DNA from 2 places in the Oceanobacillus sp. M60 genome. Region 1 is predicted to be linked to the other one. Evidence: riboswitches for the same ligand, from Rfam matches in the RefSeq annotation. Region 1 holds a riboswitch; the other holds the start of a gene.
The links. Region 1 has a riboswitch for S-adenosylmethionine ahead of ACW0TQ_RS02115 (homocysteine S-methyltransferase family protein). Riboswitches for the same ligand answer to the same signal wherever they lie in the genome.
Positions count from the first base shown of each region.

Region 2: it holds a riboswitch for S-adenosylmethionine, as region 1 does, so the genes downstream of both, ACW0TQ_RS11930 (iron-containing alcohol dehydrogenase family protein) here and ACW0TQ_RS02115 (homocysteine S-methyltransferase family protein) in region 1, are expected to answer to the same signal.

Region 1 covers NZ_JBSSNH010000001.1:415,025-420,470, reverse strand. The annotation lists gene ACW0TQ_RS02125 (YitT family protein) at 1-432, shown strand, start outside; gene ACW0TQ_RS02120 (hypothetical protein) at 711-1,013, opposite strand; SAM riboswitch class I at 1,408-1,508, shown strand; gene ACW0TQ_RS02115 (homocysteine S-methyltransferase family protein) at 1,626-2,678, shown strand; gene ACW0TQ_RS02110 (cyclase family protein) at 2,705-3,454, shown strand; gene ACW0TQ_RS02105 (5-methyltetrahydropteroyltriglutamate--homocysteine S-methyltransferase) at 3,490-4,596, shown strand; gene ACW0TQ_RS02100 (histidine phosphatase family protein) at 4,791-5,375, shown strand; gene ACW0TQ_RS02095 (hypothetical protein) at 5,438-5,446, shown strand, end outside.
Region 2 covers NZ_JBSSNH010000004.1:262,030-267,475, forward strand. The annotation lists gene ACW0TQ_RS11910 (YibE/F family protein) at 1-456, shown strand, start outside; gene ACW0TQ_RS11915 (YibE/F family protein) at 453-1,235, shown strand; gene ACW0TQ_RS11920 (YolD-like family protein) at 1,313-1,588, opposite strand; gene ACW0TQ_RS11925 (hypothetical protein) at 1,585-1,800, opposite strand; SAM riboswitch class I at 2,053-2,169, shown strand; gene ACW0TQ_RS11930 (iron-containing alcohol dehydrogenase family protein) at 2,267-3,367, shown strand; gene ACW0TQ_RS11935 (MetQ/NlpA family ABC transporter substrate-binding protein) at 3,391-4,206, shown strand; gene ACW0TQ_RS11940 (glutathione ABC transporter substrate-binding protein) at 4,263-5,446, shown strand, end outside.

The DNA.
Region 1 (5,446 bases):
ATGCTTGCTGTATTATTATCCCGAAAGCTGCCTTTTGGAACGAGTGACTTAATATTATTTCTGAATTTATTTGTATTTATCGTAGTGTCCACGGTGTTTGGATTAAGAGGGGCCCTGATGTCCGGTATTGCTTATTACATAGCTTCCAAGGTCATTCATATTATTGAAGAAGGATTAAGCAGTACAAAAGCAGTTTATATCATTACCGAGCATGCAGATGAGATGATGAAAGAAATTGGCGACCGGCTGGGACGTGCCTGTACATTACAGCATGTAGAAGGCGGCTACTCCAAAAAGGAATTTAAACAAATTAAATGTGTGATTACACGACTGGAAGAAAGTAAAATGAAAGAAACGATTCAAGATATCGATGCCACTTCATTTGTAACTGTCTATGATGTGTCAGAAGTACGCGGCGGTAATTTTAAATAAAGCATCGACTTCTCTTAAATCAAAAAAGGCAGCCAATGAATCCATTTCATTGGCTGCCTTTTGATTAGTATAGGGTGAAAAAGCTTATTGTACGAAGGGGTACACGATAGCTTATGATTTTGCTCTGAATATATCCGCAACTGCATGAAATACCTCAACACCTTGATAAGTGAAAACGGACAATGCAGTCAGTGAAAAGAACCCAATAACAATTAATCTGAAAATCATCATAGTTTTTGCCTCCTCTTTTAATTTTTAATTTTTTTATTAAAAGAGGCTTAAACCACGAAATTGGATTGATAGAAAACAGGTGTCAGCAGCTGTTTCGTACGGTTGACCCGCACAATCGTAGTGAATAAACAGAGACTGCCTAATAAGAATAAGGTAATGACTAAACCTGGACTTGCTATAAATGATTTATCTTGCTGGTCATTTCCGCCAACGCCTAAATCAGGTGACGATTGGGAATCAATCAGTATTTCATGATCGGTGAGAACGTAGCTGTGATGTACACCTGGGAATAATTGTGTCATTGGCAAAAGGATAATCATTAAAGCAATCATCAAATATCTATTCAACATCTACGCCCCCTTCCGTATGATAAATATATTTTTTGATTCGATTTCTTAAAGCGAAAGAATTAATTATACCAATAATGAAGAATAAATTCAATATAATGTCTACATGTTTTAGAATTAATTTGTATTATATGCTTATTTTTCGGGTGTGTCTATACTTTTTGAACATTTTATGAATTTTTCTCCATGAAATTAACATTCCTTTTTTTTACGGAATTTAAACATCTGCTTAGAGATATAAAGCCGTGCGTGTTTGGAACTTCTCTCTATGATATGAGATATTTACAAGATTCATTCAAACCGATTCAAAAACCGCTGAAATATTTTTAAAATTTCTTATTGACATGGAATTCAAATAGATATATAGTTATCTACAACAAATAAATAGCAATACATTTTCTTATCCAGAGAGGTGGAGGGACTGGCCCTTCGAAGCCTCGGCAACAGACTTATAAAAGAACTGTGCCAATTCCAGTAGCGTTAGCTAGCAGATAAGAAGAGACATTGATATCGTACTCAAAACCTCTTCTTTCTGAAAGAAGAGGTTTTTTCGTGTCTATATCGACTTATCCGCAGCGAACCAAATAATTAAAAGCTTACAGGAGGAATGGAACGATGGCGAAAAGAAGTTTGGAAGAGCGATTAAAGCAAGGAACAGTTATTGCAGGGGAAGGATATTTATTTGAATTGGAGCGCAGAGGGTATTTGCAGGCGGGCTCCTTTGTACCCGAAGTAGCGCTGGATAACCCGGAAACGCTAAAGGCAGTTTATCGTGATTACATGAAAGCAGGTTCCGATGTAGTGCTTGCCTTTACATACAACGCACACCGAGAAAAAATGCGCATTATCGGTAAAGAGGACTTATTAGAGCCTCTAAATAGAAATGCTATTAAATTAGCGAAGGAAGTAGCAAAGGAACATCCGACAGAGGAAGCTCTGGTTGCAGGAAATATATCGAACACCAATATTTTTAATCCGGAAGATCAGGAATCCAAGGATAAAGTCAGAGCGATGTTTAATGAAATGGTTTCATGGTGTAAGGATGAGGATGTTGACTATATTAACGGAGAAACTTTTTATTACCATGAAGAAGCATTGATTGCTTTAGAGGAAATTAAAAAATATGATTTACCGGCAGTTATTACCTTGGGATTAATGGGTGAAAACATTTTACGTGATGGTTACACAGTGGAAGAGTCATGTAAGATTTTAGAGGATAACGGCGCCTTGGTTGTTGGGATGAACTGTTTCCGGGGGCCGGACACGATGCAGCCGTATTTAGAAAAGATTCGTGACAAAGTAGACGGGTATGTTGGAGCACTGCCGATTCCATACCGGACAACAGAAGAGAATCCAACCTTCTTTAACTTGCCGGATGGAGGGTGCAGCTGTCATTTACCAACGGAAACAACCTTCCCGACTTCTCTGGATCCGCTATATCATAACCGCTATGAGCTGGCAGAATGGGCGAAACAAGCACATAGCATCGGCGTGAATTATATCGGTTTATGCTGTGGAGCTTCACCGGCAATGCTGCGTGCGGTTGCGGAAGCTGTCGGCATCGAAACAATTAATTCAATTTATTCTCCAGATATGCATAAACACTTTTTATTTGGTGAAGATGAAACATTGCAGGATCATATCACAGATTACAAAACAAAAGCGTAAAACAATATATTGGGAGGCGGCTTATCATGACAGTTACCAAAGAAAATGAAATCTTACACGCGTTAGAAACACTAAAATCAAAAACATGGGTAGATTTAACACATACATTCGGTCCTAATTCGCCGCATTTTGCCGCATTTAAAGATGCCGAGTTTGAAACATTATATACGCATGATGACGGGTTTTTCGCACAGCAGTTCAGTGTTTCCGGACAATATGGCACACATATTGATGCACCTATTCATTTTGTTCGTGATCAGCGCTATTTAGAGGAGCTGGATTTAAAAGAAGTTGTCCTCCCAATCGTTGTGATTGATAAATCAGAAGCAGCCGGAGAAAACCATAATTATATTTTAACGGTGGAGGACATTTTAGCTTTTGAAGAGGTGCATGGAAAGGTTGAAGCGGGTACATTTGTCGCGTTACGGACAGATTGGAGCAAGCGCTGGCCGGATAAAGGTGCATTTGAGAATAAGGATGAGAATGGAGACAGTCATTTACCCGGATGGGGGCTCGATGCTCTGAAGTTCTTATTTGAAGAAAGACAGATTAAAGCAGTGGGTCATGAAACGTTTGACACGGATGCGGCTGTGGATGCCAGAAAAAATGGTTCATTGATCGGCGAGTATTATGTATTAGAGCAGGATACTTTTCAAGTAGAGCTGCTGACGAATCTGGATCAATTGCCGGCAAAAGGAGCTGTGATTTTCAATATTAGTCCCAAGCCTGAAAAAGCAAGCGGTTTTCCAGTTCGATCGTTTGCCATTTTGCCATAATAAATACTATCTACCAAAAAGGGAGAAGGAATAACATGACAAAAACAGCAGTGAAAGCACCATTTCGTGCAGACCATGTCGGAAGTTTATTGCGGCCGGAACGGATTCATCAAGCTAGAAAGAACTTTCAAGAAGGAGCTATTTCCAAAGCGGATCTTCATCAGATTGAAACAGAAGAAATCAAACGTATCGTAGATAAGCAGATTGAAGTCGGCTTAAGCGCTGTTACGGACGGGGAATTCAGACGCCGCTTTTGGCATACGGATTTTCAAGAGCATCTAAACGGTGTGGAAGGATATGTGCCGGATACAGGATTTCAATTTGTTGGAGAAGAAACAGAACGCTATAATGTGCGTGTCACAGGAAAGGTTTCCTTTAATCCGGATCACCCGCATGTTAAGGAGTTTGTGGAATTCAAAGAAATCGTCGGAGACCGTGCGATTGCCAAACAAACGATTCCAAGTCCGAATCAATTATTTGGGAAAGGAATTGTAAATCCCGAGGTTTATCCAAGTATTGCAGAATATGCAGAGGATGTCATCCAAACCTATCGTGATGCAATCAAAGCTTTTTATGATGCGGGATGCCGCTACCTTCAGCTGGATGATGTGTATATTGCGGGGTTAAATGTAGAGAATTTCCCGACAACGGAAGATGGAAAGGACCGTCAGTATTTTATTGACTTGGCACTGTATGTACTAAACAGCGTGTTGGAAGACAAACCAGAAGATTTGACGATTACCACGCATCTTTGTCGTGGAAATTATCGTTCGAAATGGGCATTTGAAGGAAGCTATGCAAAAATAGCCCCTACTTTATTTGCCAAAGAAAAAGTAGATGGTTTCTTCTTGGAATATGATGATGACCGCTCTGGCGGTTTTGAACCGCTGGATTACATTCCAAATGGCGGACCGCGTGTAGTATTGGGTGTATTTACTTCAAAGCATGGGGAATTAGAAGATAAAGCAAATATTAAAGCAAGAATTGAAGAAGCGTCGCAGTATGTTCCAAAAGATCAGCTATGCATCAGCCCGCAATGCGGCTTTGCATCGACCCATCATGGGAATCTGTTAACAGAGGAAGAGCAATGGAACAAGCTGAAATATATCGTGGATACGGCTAAAGAAATATGGGGAGAATAAAAAACACGTTTATAAAGAAAAATGCGTTATCACATTGTATGGAAAATAAATAAACAACCAAACAGGCTGAGGGAGATTGGAACCCTTGAGCCTGTTTTTTCATGCCAACCAAGCACAACTTAATAGATATAAAGATAGAAATAGTGCTAGAATAGGGGTAACTGGAAAAATAGTTCGAAAGTGGGGAAATGACTTTGACAGAGATTTGTATGATACGCCACGGAGAAACAAATTGGAATAAAGAAAAAAGAATTCAAGGCAAGACAGATATCCCTTTAAATGAAACGGGAAAATCGCAAGCGGGAGTTTGCTGCGCGGCTGCAATGCAATTTGAACCGACTGTATTAATTACCAGTCCCTTAGCTCGTGCAAAGGTAACAGCAGAAATTATTAATCAGAAACTGCAGCTGCCGCTTCATGAAATGAGGGCTTTTGTAGAGCGGTCTTATGGAGATGCGGAGGGGATGACGATAGAGGATAGAAATCGTTATTTCCCTGATCGTGAGGCTATCCCGAATGTGGAGACGTTTGAAGATTTAAAGCAGAGAGGGATAAAAGGATTAGAGGAAGTGTGCGTGAGATATCCGGACGAACGTGTTCTTATCGTTTCCCATGGCGCATTAATCAATAGTCTGTTGTCTGTGATTTCAAAAGGAGAGCTGGGTACAGGGGTTACCTTTCTCCAAAATACATCGATTACAAAATTTACTTGTGAAAAAGGGGAATGGCGTGTGGTTGATTATAATAATACAGACCATCTTACGCCTGTAAATGAGTAATCATTGCGATAAAAAACGTATCAATTTAAATTAGAGAGATGTTCAAAAAAGGGGGGATATGGATGAAAATG
Region 2 (5,446 bases), on a different contig from region 1:
TATGCAGCACTGCATTTCACTGGCGAAGAAGGACTGCGTTATGAAGAAATGGCCTTTTTAACCAGGAACCCGGAAACCATATTTATGGCAGGGTTACTAATTGGTTCCTTAGGGGCTGTTATGGATGTTGCGATTACTTTATCTGCTTCCATGTTTGAAATGTATGAGAAAAATAACCGGATTGATTTAAAAACATTAAAAAAAGCAGGTTACGAAGTCGGGAAAGATATCATGGGCACCATGACCAATATTTTATTTTTTGCCTATGTCAGCGGGTCCCTTCCCATGCTGCTAATCTATTTTAAAAATGCAGCACCGTTCGGCTTTACCATATCAATGAACCTTTCCCTTGAATTAACACGTGCTTTAGTCGGCGGCATTGGGATTGTATTGACCATTCCAATTGCCATCTATATTTCCATTTTCTTTATCCGGAGAAAGCAGGCGAAATTATGAATGTACTCGTATTACTGGCAATCATATTATTTGCATTAATGGCTTGGGTCGGCGGTATGAAGGGTGTACGCTCTTTTATTGCCCTCTTTATCAATTTTATCATTGTGCTTATGGCTGTATTCGTCATGAATGACCCGTCCGGGAATCCAATTATTATTACGCTTATTGCATGTGGTTTCATCAGTGCAGTCAGCTTGTTCTTCATCAACCGGGTAAATAATAAAACGATGCTTGCTTTCTTATCTACCATTGCAACAATGGTTATTTTAATCTTTTTCATTATTATTTTAACCGAACAATCCATGATTTATGGACTTGGGGAAGAAGAATCTGGAGAAATCACAGCTTTCAATGTGCATATTGGATTAAATTTCATTCAAATTGCTACAGCTGTGATTATTATGAGCACGATTGGGGCGATTGTAGATACTGCCATTTCAATCACCTCTCCGATGCGTGAAATCCACGACCAGAATCCGGAAATTTCCAGAAAGAATCTATTCTTCGCCGGCATTCGTATTGGCCGTGATATTCTAGGTACAAGCACAAACACGCTATTCTTCGCCTTTTTCGGAGGGTATATGGGGCTGCTAATCTGGTTTAAGGATTTAGATTACTCTCTTGGACAAATTATAAATGCCAAAGTGTTCAATGATGAAATGCTTGGAATCCTTATTTCGGGCCTTGGCATCGCTCTGGTTATTCCAATTGCTTCTCTGATGAGTGCGTATTATTTGAAGAAGAAGAAAAAGGACATCGCGTTGGATGAGCAGAAATAGGTAAAAGCAGCCTTACGCTGTTTTATGTTTAGAAATAAGCCCGAATGATTCCGCTTGGAATACATTCGGGTTTTTATCTACAATATAAAAACGTCCATTACATCATTAAACTTAATGATTGTAAAATCCTTTTGACCCAGCTTATCAACTATGGCTATGTGCTCGTCTTGATAGTTAATGCTGTCTATATATCCTTTTATATGATGAACATGACAGTCCTGATAGCATTTCACTTCAATAAGCAAATTATCTTTATGAGCGATAATTAATTGAAAGCAATTCTGCTTCCGTTGCCGCTCATTTAACATTGTTTTTTCTTTCGTATTCCTTTCTTCCTGTACACGAATATTCAAGCCCCGACGCTCCTTTTTACACACCCTATGGATAAAATATTTTCTATCTTAAAGCTGCGCACCTGTTTTTTATAATAACAATAAGCAAGAATCCTTTTATCATCTATATCCACCACCCGAATAACCCGCTGCGTCACATTGTTATGGCGGTCGATATAATAGATCATGATTTTTTCCTTTTTATCCAGAGAATGATGAAGTAATCCAATCATATTTATTCCTCCGAACAAGAACTTTTGTTCTGAACATTTGTTCTTATTATATCAAAAAATAAGAAAGAGTAAACATGAAATAAATGGATGAATGTGTTTTAAAAGAAACGAGCGATAATCCGTTCAAGTATTTGGATTTTGGGACCAAAAATGGTGCTGATTAACATAATTAGCCCGCCAGCTCCCTTGCATCAAGCTATATTTGACTTTTCTCATATTTCATATTAAAATGTATCCACAGTTACATAAGAACTCTTATTGAGAGTGGCGGAGGGACTGGCCCGATGAAGCCCGGCAACCTTTCTAGAACTCGTTCTAAAAAAGGTGCTAAATCCTGCAAAGTGCATAATGTGCTTTGGAAAATAAGAGAGGACGTTTCGTAAATGAACTTATTCAACCTCTCTAGAACAAAATAGAGAGGTTTTTTATGTAGCATTTAAACACATGTAAAAGGGGTTATCTTACCATGCAAACAGTTACTGTAAAGGGATCGCCCAGCCATTATCAAATCGGTGAAGGTTCTCTGGAATACCTGATAGAAAATCTGAATGACTTGCGGGTGAAGCGGATTGCTGTAGTTGCCGGGCGTACTGCTTGGGAAAAAGCAAAACCATATCTTCCTTCTGCATTGCTGGATCAAATAGAGGAAAAAGATATACATACTGCAGATGGGCATTGCACCGTGGAACGAACTGACAGACTGGCCTCGATTTATGAAGAACAGCAAATAGATGCTGTCATCGGCATCGGCGGGGGAACAGCTCTGGATATTGCCAAAGCAGCGGCTGCCAATGCGCAAATAAAAAGTATCTTAATCCCAACGATTGCCGCCACCTGCGCAGCTTGGACGCCATTAAGCGTCTTTTATCAGGAAGATGGTGCTCATTCTCATTACACTGAGTTTCCTGAATCTAATACACTCGTAGTGGTAGAACCAGCAATTATTGCAGAAGCTCCTGTAAAATACTTAAAAGCAGGCATTGGCGATACGTTAGCCAAATTCTATGAAGCTCGCTCTCTAGTTGAAGCCTTCTACCCTGAAGGCACGCTTCCAGTCTGGCTGCAAATATCTCAATTCGCCGCTCGTGCCTGCAAGGATATTTTGCTGGATGACAGTGAAGCAGCAATCCAAGCTTGTGAGAGTAACCAAGTCACTGATGCTCTTATTCGTGTTATCGAAGCAATTATCGCAACAGGCGGTATGGTTGGCGGCTTCGGCGGAAAAGCTGGACGAATTGCAGGTGCGCATTCCATTCATAATGGGTTAACTGCTGCCCCGCAGATTGCCGATTCACTTCACGGGGAAATTGTATCCTACGGCATTTTAGCTCAGCTTGCTATCGAACAGGATAAAAACGAGCTTACGAAGCTATTAGCTTACTATGATACATGGGGCTTCCCGACAAAATTAGCAGACTTCTCCATACATACGGATGATCAGGAGCTGCTGGAAACCATTGCGAAAAAAGTGACACGGGAAGAAGAATCCATTCATTTGATGAAAGAAGAAATTAATGCAAATACCGTTATCGACGCATTTTTACAACTTGAGAGTGTTACTAAATAAAAAAAGAAAGTAGGAAAATCATCATGAAAAAGAAATATTTACTTCTTATTACAGCTTTATTATTCGTTTTCCTCGCTGCTTGCGGAGGAGATGAGGAAGAGAGCGGTTCAGATTTACTTGAAGACGGCGTATTGACAGTAGGTGTAACAGCTGGTCCACATGAAGAAATTGTTGAAAAAATAGCTGAAATTGCAGCAGAAGACGATTTAGAAATTGAAACTGTGGTTTTTAGTGATTATGTGATGCCAAACGTTTCACTGGATGAAGGTGAAATTGACATCAGCAGCTTCCAGACAGAGCCTTTTATGGACAGCATGGTGGAAGAAAGAGGCTTGGATATAGTGAAGGTAGCAGATACCGTTACTTTCCCGATGGGAGTTTATTCCGAATCGGTTGATTCTCTGGAGGACCTTCCTGATGGCGCAACATTAGGGCTCCCTGGCGACCCTACAAACAGCGGACGTGCTTTATTATTATTTGAACAAGCTGGTCTTATCACATTAGAAGAAGGCTTGGGTGTAAATGCAACCGTAAATGATGTAATTGACAATCCGAAAGACCTTGAATTACTGGAATTAGACTCTGCACAAATTCCAAGACAGCTTGGCGAAGTTGATGCAGCAGCAATCAATTCAAACTTTGCAATTGAAGCAGGGCTTTCACCCAATGATGATTCGCTCTTTATCGAGCAGGATTCTACATTCGTTAACTTGATTGCAGCTCGTACAGAAAACCAAGATGATGACGTTGTTCAGCAGTTTATTGATATTTACCATACAGACGAAGTGAAAGAATTTATTGAAGAAAACTTTGACGGCTCTGTTGTTCCAGGCTGGTAAATCCATATTTTCAGGTAATATACCAGACTACTATACTTAAAGGAGAAAACAGCATCATGAGAATACAGAAAAAGATATATGTACTTGCATTTATTGCTCTGTTCAGCCTGATACTTGCCGCCTGTGCCAGTGAACCAGATGACAATGCATCCTCTGACAGCAATACGACAGAGGGAGGATCGCAGGGCGGCGATTTAATTATTACCACACCAGCCGATGCTGTATCGCTTGACCCGGCAGCATCCAATGATACTCCGTCCAGTGATGTACAAAGAAATATCTTTGAAACGCTTGTTACCCAGGATGAAAATATGGAAAATCAGCCTTTGTTGGCAGAGGAGTGGGAACAAATTGATGATACGACATGGGAATTCAAGCTTCGTCAAGATGTGACCTTCCATGACGGCTCTGATTTTAATGCGGAGGTTGTAAAGGCAAATATTGACCGTACGCTTGATCCGGAAATTGGTTCTCCACGGGCGATCATGTACAATATGATTTCCGAGGTAGAAGTTATTGACGATTACACTGTTCATTTTAAAACAGAATATCCTTTTGCAGCGTTACCGGCACACCTTGCTCATCCCGGCGGTGTGATGATTTCAAAAGACCAGATTGAAGAAGACTATGCTGCAATGGAAGATGGCGAAGAAGCAGGTACTGTCATCAGTGCAAACCCGCAAGGCACCGGCCCTTTCAAATACGAAGAATGGAAGCCAGGACAGCAGGTACGCTTAGTTAACAATGAAGATTATTGGGGCGAACCGGCACTGCTTGATTCCGTAACTTTCAAAGTAGTTACAGAAGATCTGACCCGTGTCGCAGAATTAGAGACTGGTGCTTCTCAAATCGCTAATTCCCTTAGTCCGTCAGATGTAGCTCAAATTGAAAATTCCGATCATTTATCAGTGCAGTCTCAGGACAGCCTGGCATTATCGTATTTAGGTTTTAACATGGACAAGGAACCGTTTGATGATGAACGTGTCCGTCAGGCAATTGCAAAAGCCATTAATAAAGAGGAAATTCTTTCCGGAATCTATGACGATGTCGGGATCCCCGCACACACACCGATTGCGCCAAGTGTATTCGGATACAGTGAAGATGTAGAGGATCACGAATATAATCTGGAAGAGGCCAAAGAGTTACTTGCTGAAGCAGGCTATGAAAATGGGTTTTCTACCACGATTTGGACAAATGATGACCGTCAGCGCATCGATACAGCAACAACAATCCAAGCACA